2 regions of the Spiribacter roseus genome follow, and region 1 is predicted to be linked to the other one. Evidence: predicted binding sites of a transcription regulator. Region 1 holds the regulator's gene; the other holds the start of a gene.
The links. The regulator FNR, encoded in region 1, switches genes on or off when oxygen is low (the NO sensors DNR and NnrR bind a similar motif). The targets are predictions, from matches to a motif close to TTGATNTANATCAA.

Region 1 (9,690 bases):
GCGCTCGCCGCCCGACAGGGTGTCGACCGCGGCCTCCCACGACGGCAGGCGCAGGGCCTCGGCGGCCTGGTCGAGCTTGCGCTCGAGATCCCAGGCATCGGCGGCGTCGATCTGGTCCTGGAGCTTGCCCTGTTCCGCCATCAGCGCCTCGAAATCGGCATCCGGGTCGGCGAACTGGGCGGAGACGGCGTTGAACCGGTCGATCAGGGCCTTGGTGTCGGCGACGCCGTCTTCAACGTTGCCGCGCACGTCTTTGGCGGGGTCCAGCTCAGGCTCCTGGGGCAGGTAGCCGATGCGGGTGCCGGCCTGGGCGCGGGCCTCGCCCTCGATCTCGGTATCCAGTCCGGCCATGATCCGCAGCAGCGTCGATTTGCCCGAGCCGTTCAGGCCGAGCACGCCGATCTTGGCGCCGGGGAAAAACGACAGCGAGATGTCGCGCAGGATGGGCTTTTTCGGCGGGACGACCTTGCCCACCTGATTCATCGTGTAGATATATTGTGCCATCCCCTTAGTCTACGAACTCTCGGCCGCCGAGAGAAGCACCCAGTCAATGCACGCGAAAGGGAATTTCGCTAGACTGGCGGACTCACACCGGTTACCCCCACACGACGAGGACAGGCATGTATTCCACCGACATGAGTGTTGCCGGATTCGACCCGGAGCTGGCCGCCGCGATCGATCAGGAGCGCGACCGTCAGGAGACGCACATCGAGCTGATCGCCTCGGAAAACTACGCCAGCCCGCGGGTGCTCGAGATGCAGGGCAGCGTGCTGACCAACAAGTACGCCGAGGGCTATCCGGGCAAGCGCTATTACGGCGGCTGCCAGTACGTGGACATTGCCGAAAATCTGGCCATCGAGCGCGCCAAGACGCTGTTCGGGGCGGCCTACGCCAACGTCCAGCCGCACTCGGGCTCGAGCGCCAACCTGGCGGTGTTCATGGCTCTGGCCAAGCCCGGCGACACCCTGCTGGGGCTGAGCCTCGACCATGGCGGGCACCTGACCCACGGCGCCAAGCCGAATTTCTCGGGCAAGATCTACAACCCGGTGCAGTACGGCGTGACCTCGGACACCGGCGAGATCGACTACGAGCAGGTCGAGCGGCTGGCCCGGGAGCACCGCCCGACGATCATCGTGGCGGGCTTTTCGGCCTACTCGCGGGTCATTGACTGGGCGCGTTTCCGGGCGATCGCCGACGCGGTGGGCGCCTGGCTGGTGGCCGATATGGCGCATATCGCCGGGCTGGTGGCCACCGGGGTCTATCCCAGCCCGGTGCCCCATGCCGACGTCGTCACCACCACCACGCACAAGAGCCTGCGCGGGCCGCGCGGCGGGCTGATCCTGGCGCGGGAGAACCCCGACGTCACCAAAAAGCTGCAGTCGCTGATCTTCCCGGGCACCCAGGGCGGGCCGCTGATGCACGCCATTGCCGGCAAGGCGGTGGCCTTTCTTGAGGCGCAGGATCCGGGCTTCCGCGACTATCAGGAGCAGGTGGTCGTCAACGCCCGGGCCATGGCCGAGACGGTGATGGCGCGTGGCTACGATGTGGTCTCCGGCGGTACCGACAACCACCTTCTGCTGATGGACCTGGTCAACAAGGGGCTGACCGGCAAGGAGGCGGATGCCGCCCTGGAAGACGCGCACATCACCGTCAACAAGAACACGGTCCCCAACGACCCGCAGTCGCCGTTCGTGACCTCGGGCCTGCGCATCGGCACGCCGGCGATCACCACCCGGGGCTTCCGCGAGGCGGAGAGCCGCGAGCTGGCCGGCTGGATCTGCGATGTCCTTGATCACATCAATGACGAGTCGGTGCGCCGGCGCGTCCGCGAACAGGTGACCGACATCTGCAACCGCTTTCCGGTCTACGAAGCCCTGCAGGGCTGATCGGGCCCCATGCGCTGTCCCTTCTGCCACACGCAGGACACCCGGGTCATCGACTCGCGGCTCGCCAGCGAGGGTGATCAGGTCCGGCGCCGGCGCGAGTGCGCCGGCTGCAACGAGCGGTTCACCACCTATGAGTCGGCCGAACTGCTGATGCCCCGGGTGGTCAAGCGCGATGGCACACGGGTGCAGTTCGATGACCAGCGGCTGCGCAACGGCATGCTGCGGGCCCTCGAGAAGCGCCCGGTGGCCACCGAGGCGGTGGAGGCCGCACTCAGCCGCATCCGCCAGCGGGTGCAGGCGCTGGGTGACGGCGAGGTGAATGCCAGCACGCTGGGCGACTGGGTGATGGAGGAGCTGCGTGAGCTTGATCAGGTGGCCTATGTGCGGTTTGCCTCGGTGTATCGCAGCTTTCAGGACGTGAGTGCGTTCCGCGAAGTCATCGAGGGCCTGGAGGAGCACGATCGGCAGCCGACGGATGACGGACCCCGCTCTTGAGTGATTTCAGCACCGCCGACCATGCCTGGATGGCCCGCGCGCTGCAGCTCGCCGAGCGCGGCCGCTGGACGGTGGATCCCAACCCGCGGGTGGGCTGCGTGCTGGTGCGCGATGAGGTCTGCATCGGCGAGGCATGGCACGAACGGGCCGGCGAGCCGCATGCCGAGGTGCTCGCGCTGCGGGCCGCCGGCGGCGATGCCGCGGGCGCGACGGCCTACCTGACCCTCGAGCCCTGCAGTCACTACGGCCGTACGCCGCCCTGCGCCGATGCGCTGATCGAAGCCGGCGTAGCGCGGGTGGTGGCCGCGGCTAGCGACCCCAATCCGCGGGTGGCGGGGCAGGGGCTCGAGCGTCTGCGGGACGCCGGTGTCGCGGTGGCGGCAGGCCTGATGGCCGCGCAGAGCGAGGCCCTCAATCCGGGGTTTTTCCGGCGCATGCGCGACGGCCGGCCGTATGTGCGCGCCAAGCTCGCGGCGAGCGTGGATGGGCGTACCGCCATGGCCGCCGGCGAGAGCCGCTGGATCACCAGTGCTGCGGCCCGTCGCGATGTGCACCGCTGGCGGGCGGCGAGCAGCGCCATCGTCACCGGGGTGGATACCGTCATCGCCGATGATCCGGCGCTGACCGTGCGCGATGTGGACGGCGACTGGCTGGCGCCGCGGCGGGTGGTGATCGACACCGACCTGCGCACCCCGCCGGACGCCGAGCTGCTGGCGGACGAGCGCGGGGTGGTGCTGATCCACGGCGGCACCATGCCCGCCCGCGAGGCCGAGCGGGTGCACGCCGGCGCCGAGCTCTGGCAGGTGGCGCCGGGCGAGGATGGCCATGTCTCACCACTGGCGGCCCTCGACGCCCTGGGCGCGGCGGGCATCAACGAGGTGTGGCTGGAAGCCGGCTCGCGGCTGACCGGGGCATGGCTGCAGGCGGGCTGGGTCGATGAGCTGATCGTCTATCTGGCGCCGCATCTGATGGGGCATGACGGTCAGCCCCTGCTGACCCTGCCGGGTCTCGAGGCGATGAGCGATCGGATTGCCCTGCGCTGGCAGGACGTTCGCCGCGTGGGCGACGATCTTCGGCTGACGATGACAATGCGGGATGACGCGGAGGACGGTTGAATGTTCACGGGCATTATTCAGGCAATGGGCGTGCTGCAGGAAAGCCGCGAGACCGGCTCGGACCGGCGCATGCGCTTTACGGTGGATGGGCTGGACACGGAGCGGCTGCAGATCGGTGACAGCATGGCGGTCAATGGCTGCTGTCTGACCGCCGTCGAAATCGATGCCGACGGGTTCGCCGCGGATGTGTCGCTGGAATCCCTCGAGCGCACGACGCTGGGTCGGCTCACGCCCGGTGACGGCGTCAACCTGGAGCCGGCCCTGACCCTGTCGACGCCGCTTGGCGGGCATTTGGTCAGTGGCCACATCGACGGCGTCGGCGAGGTGGTCGCGCGGACGCCGGCGGGCCGCTCCGAGCGCTGGCGGTTCCGCGCCCCGCAGGCGCTGGCGCATTACATCGCCGAGAAGGGGTCGATCGCCATCGAGGGCATCAGCCTCACGGTCAATCGCGTCGAGGGCAGTGAGTTCGAGGTCAACATCGTGCCGCATACCTCGGCGGTGACCACTCTGGGTCGCTATCAGGCCGGGCATCCGGTCAATCTGGAAGTGGATCTGGTCGCGCGCTATCTCGAGCGCCTCCTGCAGGGTGACACGGCGGGCTCCAAGGGCGGGGTGAGCGAGGCCCTGCTGCGGCGCAACGGCTTTCTGAAGGACTGATCATGGCGTTCAACAGCATCGACGAGATCGTCGACGACATCAGCGCCGGGCGCATGGTGCTGATGCTCGACGACGAGGACCGGGAAAACGAGGGCGATCTGCTCATGGCGGCCTCCATGGTGCGGCCGGACGACGTCAATTTCATGGCCCGCTATGGCCGCGGTCTGATCTGCCTGACCTTGAGCCGCGAGCGCTGCGAGCAGCTGCGCCTGCCGTTGATGGTCTCCGGCTCGAGTGATCACCAGGGCACCCAGTTCACCCTGAGCATCGAGGCGGCGCAGGGCGTGACCACGGGGATCTCCGCGGCCGACCGCGCCCGCACCATCCAGGCCGCCGTCGCCCCGCAGGCCCGTCCCGAGGACATCATCCAGCCCGGGCATGTGTTTCCGCTGATGGCGCAGCCGGGCGGCGTGCTGACCCGGGCCGGCCACACCGAGGCCGGTTGCGACCTGGCCCGTTTGGCCGGCTTTGAACCGGCGGCGGTGATCGTCGAGGTGCTCAACGAGGATGGCACCATGGCCCGGCGGGATGATCTGCTGGCGTTCGCCCGGGCGCACGACATCAAGATCGGCACGGTGGCGGATCTGATCGCCTATCGGGTCCGCAACGAGCGCACCGTCGAGCGGATCGCCGACTGCGAGCTGCCCACCGAGCATGGCCCCTTCCACCTGTATGCCTATCAGGACGTGGTGGACGGCGCCCTGCATTTCGCGCTGCTGCGCGGCCGGCCCGAGCCGGAGCAGCCGGCGCTGGTGCGCGTGCAGGTCGAAAACACCCTGTCGGATCTGTTCGGCGCCATCGCCCCCGATCAGACCTGGTCGCTGCGACAGTCACTGGACGAGATCGCCGGTAGCAATGCCGGGGCGGCCTGTCTGCTGATGCTGCGCACCGCCGATGACCGCTCCGAGGTGCTGACCCGCATGCGCGAGTTCCAGGCCCTGGCCCAGAGCGGTGAGATTCAGCCCGAGCCGCGCCCGGTCACCGATCAGAGCGAGTCGCTGCGCACCTATGGCGTGGGGGCGCAGATCCTCACCGATCTGGGCATTCGGCGCATGCGCGTCCTCTCGTCGCCGAAGATCATGTACGGCCTGTCGGGATTCGGCATGGAAGTCGTCGATTACGTCCAGACCGGTGACGACCGGGGCGTTGGCGGCTAGACAGGCGGTTTGCAGGCAGCCCGCGGCGATATACGCTTGCGGCCCACATGGATAACAACAACGGTAGCAGCATGAAGACCCTTGAAGGTGATTTTATGGCCGCCAATGCGCGGATCGCGCTGGTGGCCACCCGATTCAATGATTTTATCGTCGACTCACTCATCGGCGGGGCCCGCGACACGCTGGTCCGCCACGGGGTAGAGGACGCCTCGCTGACGCTGGTGCGGGTGCCCGGCTCATGGGAGCTGCCGCTGGTCACCGACCGGCTGGCGCGATCGGGCGACTACGACGGCATTCTCGCCCTCGGCTGTGTCATCCGCGGTGGAACGCCGCATTTCGAGTATGTCGCCGGCGAATGTGCCAAGGGCCTGGGGCAGGTCAGTCAGCAGCGCGACGTACCGGTGTCGTTTGGCGTGCTCACCACCGATACCATCGAGCAGGCCATCGAGCGGGCCGGGACCAAGGCCGGCAACAAGGGCGCCGAATCCGCCATGGCACTGCTCGAGATGATCAGCCTGCTGCGTCGACTGTGAGTGCGGCGGGCGCCAATCGCTCGCGGGCCCGGGCCCGTCGGCGCATCCTCCAGGCCCTCTATCAGTGGCAGATGACCGGCGGCGACGTCGGCGACATCCAGCGTCAGTTCTTCAGCGACCATCGTCTGGGGCACATGGATCTGGATTACTTCAGCGAGGTGTTCCGCGGCGTGACCGAACGCGTCGAGTCACTGGATGCCGCCTATGACCGCTATCTGGACCGGCCCGCCGTCAACCTCGATCCGGTGGAACGCGCCCTGCTGCGGCTCGGCAGCTACGAGCTCGAAGAACGCCTCGAGGTGCCCTACCGGGTGTGCATCGATCAGGCGGTGGAGCTGGCGAAGGCGTTCGGCGCCGAGCAGAGTCACAAGTACATCAATGGCGTGCTGGATCGCGTGGCCCGCGACCAGCCACTGCGGGCCGAGGAGCGGAAGCGCCGCGGGCGCTGAGCGGCACGGCGATGGCCAGGGCCTCGGAGTTTGATCTGATCGGCCGCTATCTGGCGGACCGCGGCGCCCGGCGCCGCGATGTGGTTCTGGGTGTCGGGGACGACGCCGCGATATTGGCCGGCGACGACCGGCCCCTGCTGATGGCCCTGGACACCCTGGTCGAGGGGGTGCATTTCCCCGCGGATCTGCCAGCCGGATGGGTCGGCCACCGGGCCCTGGCGGTCAACCTGAGTGACATCGCCGCCATGGGGGGCGAGCCCTGCTGGGCGCTGCTGGGGCTGACCCTGCCCGAGGCCGACGAGGCCTGGGTCAGGGCTTTTGCTGATGGCCTTGAGGCGCTGGCCCGACGCCACGCGGTGGCCCTGGTGGGGGGTGACGTGACCCGCGGGCCGCTCAGTATCAGTGTGCAGGTCGCCGGCCACGCCAACGGGCCGGTGCTGCGTCGGGCGGGCGCCGCTGTGGGCGACCGGGTCTGGGTATCGGGTCGGCCCGGCGATGCCATGGGCGGCCTGGCGGTCTGGCAGGATCCGACGCAGCGTGATCGGCGCCAATGGCGGGGGCTGCAGCAGGCGTTCATCGCCCCGCGGCCGCGCGTCGCACTGGGTCAGGCGCTGGCCGGCATCGTCAGCGCCGCGATTGATGTCTCCGACGGGCTGGTGGCGGATGCCGGGCACATCGCCCGCGGCAGCAGCGTGGCCATTGCGCTGCATGCGGCGGCCTGCCGGCCCTCGGCACGGCTGCGTCACTGGCTGGGCGATACCGCCGCGCGCCAGACCCTGCTTGCCGGTGGTGACGACTACGAGCTGTGTTTCACCGCCCCGGCGGCCGCCGATGCGGCCGTCCTGCAGGCGGCACGGGCCAGTCGTACGCCGGTCCGCTGCATCGGGGCGGTGCGCGCGGGTGCCGGCGTGTGGCTTGATGGCGAGGCGTTGACCGCCGACGCCGCCGGCTACCGCCATTTCAGTGACTGATCCCGGTGGCGGGGCCCCGGGCCGCGGTGTAATATTTCGCTTATGCAAATGCGTGATCGGGTGGATCCTTCCGGATCCTGTCAGACAAAGACCTGCAGCCGCTGCAGCCTGAGCCGGATCTGTCTGCCGGTTTCGCTGGACGAGGCGGATATCGGCACGCTGGGACGGCTGATCGAGCATCAGCCGACGCTGCGCCGGGGCGAGGCGCTGTTCGACGAGGGCGACGGGTTTCGGGCGCTGTATGCCGTGCGGGCCGGGTCGCTGAAATCCTTCACCACCACGGCGAGCGGCGAGCAGCAGGTGACCGGTTTCCATCTGCCGGGCGAGCTGGTGGCGTTGAATGCCATTAACCGCTGGGAGCATCCGGGATCGGCAGTGGCGCTGGAGACCACCAGCGTCTGCGAGCTGCCCTTTGAGAAGCTCGAGGATCTCGCCGCCGACATCCCCGATCTGCAGCGCCAGCTGCTGCGGCTGATGTCGCAGGAGATCGCCGACGATCAGGACATGCTCTTCACCATGGCCCGGCGCAACGCCGACGAGCGGCTGGCCATCCTGTTGCTGAGCTTCTCCGAGCGCTTCCGGCAACGCGGCCTGTCCGGCACGCGCTTTCGCCTGTCCATGGCACGCAGCGATCTGGGGAATTATCTGGGACTGGCGCCGGAGACCATGAGTCGCGTGTTCCGGCGCTTTCAGGATCAGGGCTGGATCCGCGCCGAAGGGCGCGAGGTGGAGCTGCTCTCGGTGGAAGCCCTCGCCGAGCTGGCGGAGTAGACCGCCAGCATCGCCCGGCCAGAGCCTGCCGCCCCGGGAGTTACATCATCCCGGTCTGAAGCTTGGCCGCCTCGGACATCATCTCGAAGCTCCACGGCGGGTCGAAAACGATCTCCACGCTGACGTCTTCGATGGTGGGGATCTGCTTGACCTTCTCGCGCACGTCATAGGCCAGGATGTCGCCCATCCCACAGCCCGGTGCCGTGAGCGTCATATCGATTTCCACCGACCGCGTGCCATTGTAACGCAGGCTGACGTCGCAGCGGTACACCAGCCCCAGCTCAACCACGTTGATGGGGATTTCCGGGTCGAAGCAGCGCCGCATCTGATCCCAGACCAGCTGTTCGACCTCCTCGGGCGTGGCGTTCTCGGGCAGCTCGGGCGCCGGCTCGGGATCCTTGCCGATGGCATCGGCATCCTTGCCATCCACCCGGAACAGGTTGCCCTGGATGTAGACCGTGTAGCTGCCGCCCAGGGCCTGGGTGATCATGCCCTCCGCCCCCTGGGGGATGATGCCGGTATCGCCCGCCGGAATCAGGGCCGCCTCGCAGTCGCGCTCGAAAATCACCGGCTCGTTACTCTGCATCATCGTCTCCCGGATTGATTGCCCGTCGTGGGAAATTAGGATACCACTGCGCGATCCGCTGTCCGACCCGGGGAGAAATCGTTTTTCAGTTCGCGTATCGTGAACCATGAATCAACAAGCCAGGAGGCTGTGTCATGAATGATAATGTCCACCATCTCTCCCCGCTGCTTCGCCAGTCCAGCGACATTCTGGTCGAGAGCGCGCAAGGGATGTACGTCTATTCCGAGGATGGCGGCAAGTACATGGACTTTGCGTCGGGCATCGGTGTGCTCAGCACCGGTCACTGCCACCCGCGGGTGGTCGAGGCGGCGAAGGATCAGATCGATCGGGTCGTGCACGCCCAGTACGCGATCATGAAGCATCAGCCGATCCTGGATCTCTCGGATCGCATCGTCGAGCTGATGCCTGACGCCATCGACAGCGTGTTCTTCTCCAATGCCGGGACCGAAGCGGTGGAGGCGTCGATCCGACTGGCCCGCCAGGCCACCGGCAAGCCCAACATCATCGCCTTCCGCGGCTGCTTCCATGGCCGCACCATGGGGTCGCTGGCCACCACCAGTTCCAGTGCCGCCGTGCGTCAGGGCGTACAGCCGCTGATGGGCGGGGTCGTGACGGCGCCGTTCCCGGACACGAACTGGTACAACATGAGCGAGGACGAGGCGGCGGATTTCGCGCTGCGCGAGCTCGACTACATCCTCCAGGTGCAGAGCGTGCCCATGGAGACCGCCGCCATGCTGATCGAGCCCATCCAGGGTGAGGCGGGCTACATCCCCGGCAACACCCGGTTCATGCAGGGCCTGCAGGAACGCTGCAACAAGCACGGCATCCTCCTGATCATGGACGAGGTCCAGTCGGGCAATGGCCGTACCGGCCTGATGTGGGGCTACGAGCACTTCGGGGTCGAGCCTGACGTGGTCGTCTCGGCCAAGGGGGTCGCCAGCGGCTTTCAGCTGTCGTTCATGGCCGCCCCGGCGGAGCTCATGAGCCGGGCCCTGCCGGGCTCGCAGGGTGGCACCTACGGCGGCAACGCCGTGGCCTGCGCCGCCGGACTGGCCACGCTCGACGTGATC
Region 2 (9,690 bases), 630 kb from region 1:
TCACCCGCAGGTTGTCGAGGCCCACCGAGGCCCGCAGCATGGCCCGTAACTGGGTCAGGAAGATCTCCGGATGATCGAGGGTCATGCGCACGCCGCGCCAGCCCAGAAACGGGTTTTCATCGTGACTGGGGAAGTAGGGCAACGGCTTGTCCCCGCCGACGTCCAGCGTGCGCAGGGTCACCGGCAAGGGGGCGAACGCCTCGAGCACCTCGCGATAGCGCTCGATCTGCTCATCCTCGCCAGGAAACCGCGGACTGACCATGAACGGAAACTCGGTACGATGCAGGCCGACGCCCGCACAACCCACCTCCAGCGCCCGCTCGATCTCGGCGGCGAGCCCGGTATTCACGGTCAGGCTGATGGAATGGCCATCCGGCGTCACCGCCGGCTCACCGGCAATGTCCGCCAGCCCGGCGGTCATCGCCTCCTCCTCCACGGCCAGGCGCTGGTACTCATCACGCAGCGCCGGCGCGGGATCCACCTCGACCCGGCCGCGGTAGCCATCGACGATCAGCGCACGGCCGTGCAGGCCGTGCACCGGCAGCTCGCGCACGCCCATCACCGCCGGCACCCCCAGGGCCCGGGCCAGGATCGCGATGTGCGAGTTGGCCGATCCGCCGGCGCTGACCACGCCCGCCAGCCTGTCCCGGGGGATCTCCACCAGCTGCGACGCGCTCACCTCCTCACCCACCAGGATGACCCGGTCGGGCAGTGGCTGATCCTCTTCGCCGACGCTCAGCAACCGGCTCAGCAACCGCTGCCCGACATCGCGCAGATCACTGGCGCGCTCGCGCAGATAGGCATCATCCATGGCCTCAAAGCGGCGTGCATGCTCGGCGATGGTCAGGCGCACGGCGAACGGCGCCCAATGGCCGGCATGGATATGCGCGACGATGCGCTCACGCAGGCTGTCGCCGTCGAGCATCTGCAGATACACGTCAAAAAGCTGCTGCTCGGCCGCCGGCACCTGTCCCTGCATACGGGCCGCCAGCCCGCGAAGGTCGGCCCGGGCCGCCTCCAGCGCCCGGCCAAAGGCGCTCTCCTCGGCCTCGACATGGCGGATGCGTCGATCCGGAATGCTGTCGAGGCTGGCGGGGACGGTCATGACATGCCCCTCGCCAATCCCCAGGCCGCTCGCCCCGGCAATGCCATCGAGCCCCAGCGGATGACCGTCATCGGCGTCCCCCGGGTCGGTCAGTTCGCCGCGCACCCGGGCGTGGGCCATGACACCGGCGAGCTGCGCCGCCATGGTGACCAGAAACGCGACTTCGGCATCGCTGAAGCGGTCACGGGCCTGGCGCTGGACCACCAGCACGCCCAGCCGTGACTGATAGTGGATGATCGGGACGCCCAGAAAGGAGTGGAAGCGCTCCTCGCCGGTCTCGGGAAAATACCGGAACCGCGGATGCCGATCGGCATCGTTGAGGTTGATGGACTCCTCGCGCTCGGCCACCAGTCCCACCAGCCCCTCGCTCACCGGCAGGCGCACCTGGCCCACGGCATCCACATTCAGGCCGCGGGTGGCCATCAGGCGAAGATGCCCGCCATCGCCCTCGAGCAGATAGACCGAGCAGACATCGCCACCGGTGGCCTCGGCCACACGCTCGACAATGATCTCCAGCGCCTGACGGAAATCGCCCGCGGCATTGACCGCCTGGACAATGCGGTGGAGCGTTTCCAGCACGCCGGCTAGCGCCCCTGGCCGGGTCGGGGAATGGCCGGCGGCTGCCCGCAACCGGCATCAGCGGGCCGCGCCGGCGGGCCCTCGGGGAATAACAGGGGGGCGAGCTCGTCGAGCGCCCGGGCATAGACATCGCGCTTGAACGACACGATGGCCTCCAGCGGATACCAGTAGGACACCCAGTCCCAGCGATCAAACTCCGGGTCGGGGCTGGCGTCGAGCCGCACCCGGGTGTCCGCCGAGCGCAGCTGCAGCAGGAACCAGACCTGTTTCTGGCCAATGCAGGTCGGCCGCTGACGGCGACGGATGAGGTGCCGGGGCAAGCGATAGTGCAACCAGCCCCGCGTCGACCCAAGTACGGCGACATCCGCCGGCGTCAGCCCCACCTCTTCGTTGAGTTCGCGGTACAGGGCCGCCTCGGGGCTTTCATTACGCTGGATCCCGCCCTGGGGGAACTGCCAGGCGTTCTGGCCCACGCGGCGCGCCCACAGCAGCTCGCCGGCGCCGTTGGCCAGAATCATCCCGACATTTGGACGAAACCCTTTTGAATCAATCACCTACTTCACCAAATCAAGAATCCTGTTGCGGCTTATTCTTCCACACCGCAGAATCAAGCGGCAATGCGACAACGGGATTAAAGCGTGCAGCTGGCGATTTTCGACCTGGACAACACCCTCCTTGAAGGCGACAGCGATTACCTCTGGGGCCAGCATCTGATTGAGCAGGGTGCGGTCCAGCGCGACGAGTTCGACGCCCAAAACCGGCAGTTCATGCGCGACTACGAGGCCGGCGAGCTCGACATCGAGGCCTTTCTGCAGTTCGCCCTGCGACCGCTCGCTGATCACCCCGAATCCCGCCTGATGGACTGGCGGGACGCGTTCATCGAGCGCCACATCCGCCCCCGGATCCTGCCCGCCGCCTGTGAACTGGTCGACGACCATCGCCGGCGCGGCCATGCGCTGATGATCATCACCGCCACCAACCGCTTCGTCACCGCCCCGATCGCGGCGCTGTTCGATATTCCGGTGCTGCTGGCCACTGAGCCCGAGCGCGGCCCGGCGGGTTACACCGGCCGGCCCGCCGGCATCCCGACCTTCCAGGCGGGCAAGATCGAGGCGCTTCGGGCGTGGCTGGACGAGCAGGAGCAGCGCTTCGACACGCTCCACTTCTACAGCGACTCGCGCAACGACCTGCCGCTGCTCGAAGTGGTGGACCAGCCGGTGGCCATCGATCCCGACCCGGTGCTGGCAGCCGCGGCCCGGGCCAACGGCTGGCCCATGCTGACGCTGCGCGCCGGCGATACCCCGCAACCCCTTGCCTGACAGGAGCCGAGCATGCACCGCACCGCCCTTCACCGACTCACCGGGTTGGCCACCGCCCTGATCGGCACCGCCCTGGCGGGCGCCGCGCAGGCCGAGCTGATCATTGAAGACGCCTGGGCCCGGGCGACGCCACCGGGTTTTTCCAAGGGCGCCGTCTACCTTGAAATCCGCAATGACAGCCGGCGCAGTGACACCCTGATCGGCGTGCACACCGAGCGCGCCGGCCGCGCCGAACTGCATCGCACCATCGAGGAAGGCGGCAACAGCCGCATGGTCCACACGCCCCGGGTGCGCGTGCCCGCTGAGGGCAGCGTGACCTTTGAACCCGGCGGCCGGCACGTGATGATGATGGGCATTGACGAGGCCCTCACCGAGGGCGAGCGCTTCAGCCTTGAACTCGAGGCCGAGACCGCCGGCACCCTCCGGGTCAACGTCGAGGTGCTGGCCCCCACGGCCATGGGCGTCGACTAGATCACGCGGGAGAAGCGCCGTTCGCCGCCGGCCGCTGCCAGGTAGGCGTCGAACGGCATCGCCACGTTGCGCAGGAAAAACCGCCCCCGCGGCGTGACCTCGAGCGCGCCGGGCGCCAGCGTGAGCAGGCCGTCATCCACCAGCGGCGAGAGGGCCGCGAGGGCATCGCCGAAGTAGTCGGCAAAATCGATCCCATGACGCGCCTCAATCGCCGCGTAGTCGACCCGCCCCCGGCACATCACCGCCTGGATCACATCGCGGCGCAGGCGGTCGTCGTCGTCCATGGCCACGCCCCGCCAGATCGGCAGCTCGCCGGCGCGGACCGCGGCCGCATGGCCCTCGGGGTCACGATGATTCTGCATGAAGGCATCCCCGATCTGGCCAATGGATGAGGCCCCCAGGCCGATCAGATCCAGATCGGGGCGGGTGGCATAACCCTGGAAGTTGCGGTGCAGGGTGCCGTTATCGGCCGCCTCGGCCAGTTCATCGCCGGGCAGCGCGAAATGATCCATGCCGATGTACTGATAGCCCTCGCCGGCGAGGCGCTGCATGGCTTCGATCAGCAGGGTGAGCTTCATTTCCGCCGCGGGCAGGGTGGCGTCGGGGATCTGGCGCTGGATGCGGAACATCTGCGGCATGTGCGCATAGTTGTACAGGGCGATGCGGTCGGGGCGCATGGTCATCACCGCGTCCAGGGTCCGCGACAGGCGCTCGGGCGTCTGCAGCGGCAGGCCGTACATCAGATCCAGATTGATGGAGCGAAAGCCCTGGGCGCGAGCCTCCTCAACGATGTCGGCCGTGGCCTGAACGCCCTGGATGCGATTGATCGCCTTCTGCACGTCGTCATCGAAATCCTGCACCCCCAGGCTCAGGCGATTGAAGCCCAGCGCGGCAAGGTGGCGGATGCGCTGGCGGTCCACCGTGCGTGGGTCCACCTCAATGGAAAACTCGCGCCGCTCCGGCGCCGCCAGGGGAAAGCGCTCGGCGATGGCGTCGATCAGTGTCGCCAGATCGTCGTCACTCAGATAGGTCGGGGTACCACCGCCCAGGTGCAGCTGCTCCACGGGACGGTCGTCGGCGAACAGCGCCGCCTGCAGGTCCAGCTCCTCGATCAGCCGGGCCAGATAGTCCTGGGCCCGCCGGTAGTTGGCGGTGATCACCTTGTTGCAGGCGCAGTAGAAGCACACCGTGCGGCAGAACGGCACATGCACGTAGAGCGACAGCGGCCGGGGGATGGGATCACCATTGCTCCAGCTGACATGGTCGCGGTAACGCGCGGCGTCGAAGTCCTCGGTGAACTGGGCGGCGGTCGGATAGGAAGTGTACCGGGGCCCGGTCACGTCATAGCGACGCAGCAGGGCCCGGTCGAGAAGAAGATTGTCGGCCATGGACGCGCCGCTCCCGATGCAGTGTTTCATGTCATCATAGGCGTTGTGCGACACGGCCGGGTTGATCTGTGTCAGTCAGGTGCAGGGTCGGCGGAGGATTGATTTGAAGCACGACGGGAACAACGGCTCAACAGGGCCCGAGACCCTGCGCAGACGGCTGGTACGCCGCGGATGGCTGATGCTGGCGCTGTTTTTCATCGGCCTCGGCAGCGTCGGCGCGGTGCTGCCGCTGCTGCCGACCACGCCGTTTCTGCTCCTCGCGGCCATGTGCGCTTCGCGCAGCTCGCCGGCGCTGCATGCCTGGCTTTACAGCCACCCGCGTTTTGGCCCGCTGCTGCGGGACTGGCGGGATCACCGCGCGATCCGGCCCCGGGCCAAGATCACCGCACTGGTGCTGGTGGCGCTCAGCTGGGGGTGGATGTGGATCAGCGTCGAGCCGCTCTATGCCCGCCTGTCAGCCAGCGCGGTCATGGCCGGCGTGGTCATCTTTCTGGCCACGCGCCCCCACGGACCTAGCCGGTAGTCAGCGCCGCCACCGCGAACAGCCCCGGCACGCAGGCGAACGCTCCGGTCCAGAGGAGGCTGCGCAGGGTGGGCCGATCGGCGATATAGGCCGCCCCATAACCCAGCCGCAGCACCACGAACAGTACCGCCACGGCATCAATCCAGCCCTGCGCACCCCCCAGCTGATGGGCGATGATGACGGCCGCGGCAAACGGCGGGAATGCCTCGAAGGTGTTCAACTGCGCCCAGTGTGCCCGCTGGCGCCAGCCACTCAGGCCCGCCAGCCACTCCCGCGGGCGGGCGTTGTCGAACCGGCCCCGGGACTTTGCCAGACCGGCGAACACGAACGGCATGAAGATCGCGACCAGCACCATCCAGTAGGCCAGCGTCATGACGACTCCGCCTGCAGCTGTGCGTTGACCGCGCGGAAACCGATGTCCGCGCGCATGAAACGGCCCGGCCAGTGCACGGTCTCCGCCAGGTCATAGGCGGCCTGCTGCGCGGCCAGGATGTCGTCTCCCAGGGCACAGGCGCACACCACCCGGCCACCGGCGGTGACCACCTCGTCGCGGGCGTTGGTCGCGGTCCCGGCATGAAACACCTTGCGGCCGTCGCCGTCGGCATCGCCAAGCCCTTCGATGACATCGCCCTTGGCATAGGCGCCCGGATAGCCCGCCGCCGCCAGCACCACCCCCAGACAGGGCCGCGGATCCCACTGCACGGCCCCGGCGTCGAGCCGACCGTTCAGCGCGGCCTCGAACAGCGTCACCGGGTCGCTCGCCAGGCGCATGAGAATCGGCTGGGTCTCGGGGTCGCCCAACCTGACGTTGAATTCAAGGACCCGCGGCTCGCCCCGGGCGTCGATCATCAGGCCGGCGTAGAGGAATCCCCGGTAGCCACGCCCTTCGGCCACCAGGCCACGCACCGTGGGCCGGATCACCGATTCAAGAATCCGCGCATGGACCGCGTCCGTGACCACCGGCGCCGGTGAGTAAGCGCCCATGCCACCGGTGTTGGGGCCCTGGTCGCCGGCGTCGCGGGCCTTGTGATCCTGGGAGCTCGCCAGCGGCAGAACCGTTTCACCGTCCACCAGGGCGATGAAGCTGGCTTCCTCACCGGTCAGGAAGTCCTCGACCACGATGCGCTCGCTGGCCGCGCCGAATGCCCCGCCCAGCATGGATGTGGCCGCCTCGACCGCGGTGTCGATGTCGTGAGCAATGGTCACGCCCTTGCCGGCTGCCAGGCCATCGGCCTTGATCACCAGCGGCGCGCCGCGCTCGCGGATATAGGCCAGGGCCGGCTCGAGCTGCTCGAAGGTCGCGTAGGCCGCGCTGGGAATGCCGTGACGGGCAAAGAACGCCTTGGCGAACGCCTTCGAGGCCTCCAGCTCGGCCGCCGCCTGCCCGGGGCCCAGACAGGCCAGCCCCGCCTGCTCGAAGGCATCCACGATGCCGGCGGCAAGCGGTGCCTCGGGCCCGATCACGGTCATCTCCACGGCCCGTTCCCGGGCCTGCTCGACAAGCGCCGGGATATCGTCGACGCCCACCGCGAGGTTGCTCACCCCCGGCTCACGGGCGGTGCCGGGGTTGCCGGGCGCCACGTAGACGTGGCCGCAGCGCGGTGACTGTGCCAGGCGCCAGGCCAGCGCATGCTCGCGCCCCCCATTGCCCACGACCAGGATGTTCATCGGACTGCTCCCCATGGTCGGTCAGTGGCGGAAATGGCGCATGCCCGTCAGCAGCATGGCGATGCCGTGTTCGTCGGCGGCGGCGATGACCTCGTCATCGCGGCGCGAGCCTCCCGGCTGGATGATCGCGCGGACGCCCGCCGCGGCGGCCTGATCAATGCCGTCGCGGAATGGAAAGAACGCATCCGAGGCCAGCACCGAGCCGGTCAGGTCTAGGCCCGCCTCGGCGGCTTTGCTGACGCCGATCCGGGCACTGTCGACCCGGCTCATCTGACCGGCTCCGATCCCCAGGGTGCGGCCCGCGCGGCCATAGACGATGGCATTCGACTTGACGAACTTCGCCACCCGCCAGACAAAGTCCAGTTCCTCGGCCAGCGCCTCGCTCACCGGCTCGCGGGTCACGCAGCGCAGGCCCGACTCGGCCGTCAGGGCGCGGTCCTGGGCCTGCACGAGCAACCCGCCGCCCACCGGCTGCAGGCGCCATTCCGATGCGGCCACCGGCCCTCCCGGCACTTCCAGCACGCGCACATTGGTCTTGGCGGCGGTCACCATCAGCGCCTCGTCACTGACCGCCGGCGCCAGGATGACCTCGACGAACTGACGCTCGACGATGGTCCGGGCGGTGGCCGCATCGAGCGGTCGATTGAAGGCGATGATGCCGCCGAACGCCGAGGTGGGATCGGTGGCGAACGCCGCCTCATAGGCCGCCGTCGGCTCGGCCGCCACCGCCACACCGCAGGGGTTGGCGTGCTTGACGATCACGCAGGCGGGCGCGTCGAACGCCGCCACGCAGGCCCAGGCGGCATCGCCGTCGGCCAGGTTGTTGTACGACAGCGCCTTGCCCTGGCGCTGCTGGTAGTCGGCGAAGCTGCCCGGTCGGGCCAGGGGATCGCGATAGAACGCGGCCGGCTGATGCGGGTTCTCGCCATAGCGCAGCTCCGCGGCCTTCTCCCAGTGGCGGTTGAGCTGGCCGGGAAAGGCCGATACCTGGCCGTCGGCGTCGCGGGCCGACAGGTAATCGCTGATGGCCGCGTCGTAGCGCGCCACATGATTGAACGCCGCCACCGCCAGCTCGTAACGCTGCGCGGCGTCGAGGCCGCCCTGCGCCGCCACTGCCTCGATGACCGCCGGGTACTGCGCCGGCGCCGTCACCACGCCGACGCCGGCATGATTCTTGGCCGCCGCCCGGAGCATCGCCGGGCCGCCGATATCGATATGCTCGATGGCCGCCTCCAGCGAACAGTCGGGCCGCGCCACGGCCTGCTCGAAGGCGTAGAGGTTGACCACCAGCAGGTCGATGGGCGGGATGGACTGCTCGGCCATCACGGCCTCGTCTTCGCCCCGTCGGCCCAACAGCCCGCCATGAATGCGCGGGTGCAGGGTCTTCACCCGACCCGCCATGATTTCCGGGAAGCCGGTGTACTCGCCGACCTCCACCACATCGATCCCGGCGTCCTGCAGCAGCGTGGCGGTACCGCCGGTGGACAGGATCTCGACCCCGCTGTCGGCCAGGCAACGCGCCAGCGGCTCAATCCCCGTCTTGTCGGAGACGCTGATCAGGGCACGGCGGATGGGCAGCGGGGTGGCGGCGGCGGACATGGCGGGACTCCGTGGTGGTCAGTCTTCGAGGCCGTAATGGCGGAGCTTTTTGCGCAGCGTTCCGCGGTTGATGCCGAGGGCGTCGGCGGCGCGGGTCTGGTTGCCGCCGCACTCGCGCATGACCACCTCCAGCAGGGGCGCCTCGGCCTGCTCGATCACCATGCGGTGGAGATCGTGACTGGCCTGGCCATCGAGGTCGCGGAAATACGCCGTCACCGTCTCATGCACACAGGCACGGATCGGGCCGACGCTGGCGCCCCCGGGGGCGGATTCGTCTTCCATGGCATGAATCCTTCGCGGAAAACCCGAAATCATAACGGCAACACCCCCACCATTAAACCGCTCGCCGCCGACCATCCAGCCGCGCCCATTCATCGGCCCGTATCACCGGCTCGAAATGACAGGCCGGCTCATACGCGGCGCGCACCGCATCGGCCTGGGTTTCAAGCAGTCCGGCCAGCGTCAGCCGGCTCCCCACAGCCAGCGCATCGATCAGCCGTGGCGCCAGCGACTGCAGAATACCCGCCAGGATATTGGCCAGCACACGGTCCGCCACCGGCAGCGCCGCCGCCGGCCCGAGCACCTCAAGCCGATCCTCCACCCCGTTGCGCCGGGCGTTGTCCCGGGTGGCCGTCAGCGCCTGCGGATCATTATCCACCGCCACCACCCGCCGGGCGCCCAGACGCAGCGCGGCAATGGCCAGCAGCCCCGATCCACAGCCATAGTCGATCACCGTCTCGTCCAACGGCGGATCGGCGGCCAGTGCCTCCAGGCACAGGGCGGTGCTCGGGTGCGTGCCTGTCCCGAACGCCAGCCCCGGATCGAGCCGGATATTGACCGCTTCGGGCACCGGCGGCTCGAGCCCGCCGGGCACCACCCAGAGTCTCCCGCCAAAGCACTGCGGCTGGAAGTGCTCGAGCCAGGCGCGCTCCCAGGCCTGATCGGCGATCTCGGCGGTGCGCCAGCCCGACGGATCCCCGCCGAGGGCCTCGGCCAGCGCCGCGCGCACCGCATCGACATCGCTGTCCGCGGGGAACA

Region 2: the regulator FNR is predicted to act here: its motif matches at 4,924-4,937, upstream of hemN (oxygen-independent coproporphyrinogen III oxidase).

What each region holds. Positions count from the first base shown of each region.
Region 1 covers NZ_CP016382.1:292,679-302,368, forward strand. Annotated here, with positions in the region: gene ettA (energy-dependent translational throttle protein EttA) at 1-504, opposite strand, end outside; gene glyA (serine hydroxymethyltransferase) at 621-1,886, shown strand; gene nrdR (transcriptional regulator NrdR) at 1,896-2,381, shown strand; gene ribD (bifunctional diaminohydroxyphosphoribosylaminopyrimidine deaminase/5-amino-6-(5-phosphoribosylamino)uracil reductase RibD) at 2,378-3,496, shown strand; gene BBH56_RS01500 (riboflavin synthase) at 3,497-4,153, shown strand; gene ribB (3,4-dihydroxy-2-butanone-4-phosphate synthase) at 4,156-5,310, shown strand; gene ribH (6,7-dimethyl-8-ribityllumazine synthase) at 5,358-5,843, shown strand; gene nusB (transcription antitermination factor NusB) at 5,840-6,292, shown strand; gene thiL (thiamine-phosphate kinase) at 6,304-7,263, shown strand; gene fnr (fumarate/nitrate reduction transcriptional regulator Fnr) at 7,306-8,034, shown strand; gene sufT (putative Fe-S cluster assembly protein SufT) at 8,075-8,620, opposite strand; gene BBH56_RS01535 (aspartate aminotransferase family protein) at 8,755-9,690, shown strand, end outside.
Region 2 covers NZ_CP016382.1:1,593,752-1,603,441, forward strand. Annotated here, with positions in the region: gene ptsP (phosphoenolpyruvate--protein phosphotransferase) at 1-1,684, opposite strand, end outside; gene BBH56_RS07845 (RNA pyrophosphohydrolase) at 1,690-2,238, opposite strand; gene BBH56_RS07850 (histidinol-phosphatase) at 2,323-3,003, shown strand; gene BBH56_RS07855 (copper chaperone PCu(A)C) at 3,016-3,474, shown strand; gene hemN (oxygen-independent coproporphyrinogen III oxidase) at 3,471-4,862, opposite strand; gene BBH56_RS07865 (YbaN family protein) at 4,966-5,385, shown strand; gene BBH56_RS07870 (MAPEG family protein) at 5,375-5,758, opposite strand; gene purD (phosphoribosylamine--glycine ligase) at 5,755-7,053, opposite strand; gene purH (bifunctional phosphoribosylaminoimidazolecarboxamide formyltransferase/IMP cyclohydrolase) at 7,075-8,652, opposite strand; gene BBH56_RS07885 (helix-turn-helix domain-containing protein) at 8,671-8,934, opposite strand; gene prmA (50S ribosomal protein L11 methyltransferase) at 8,987-9,690, opposite strand, start outside.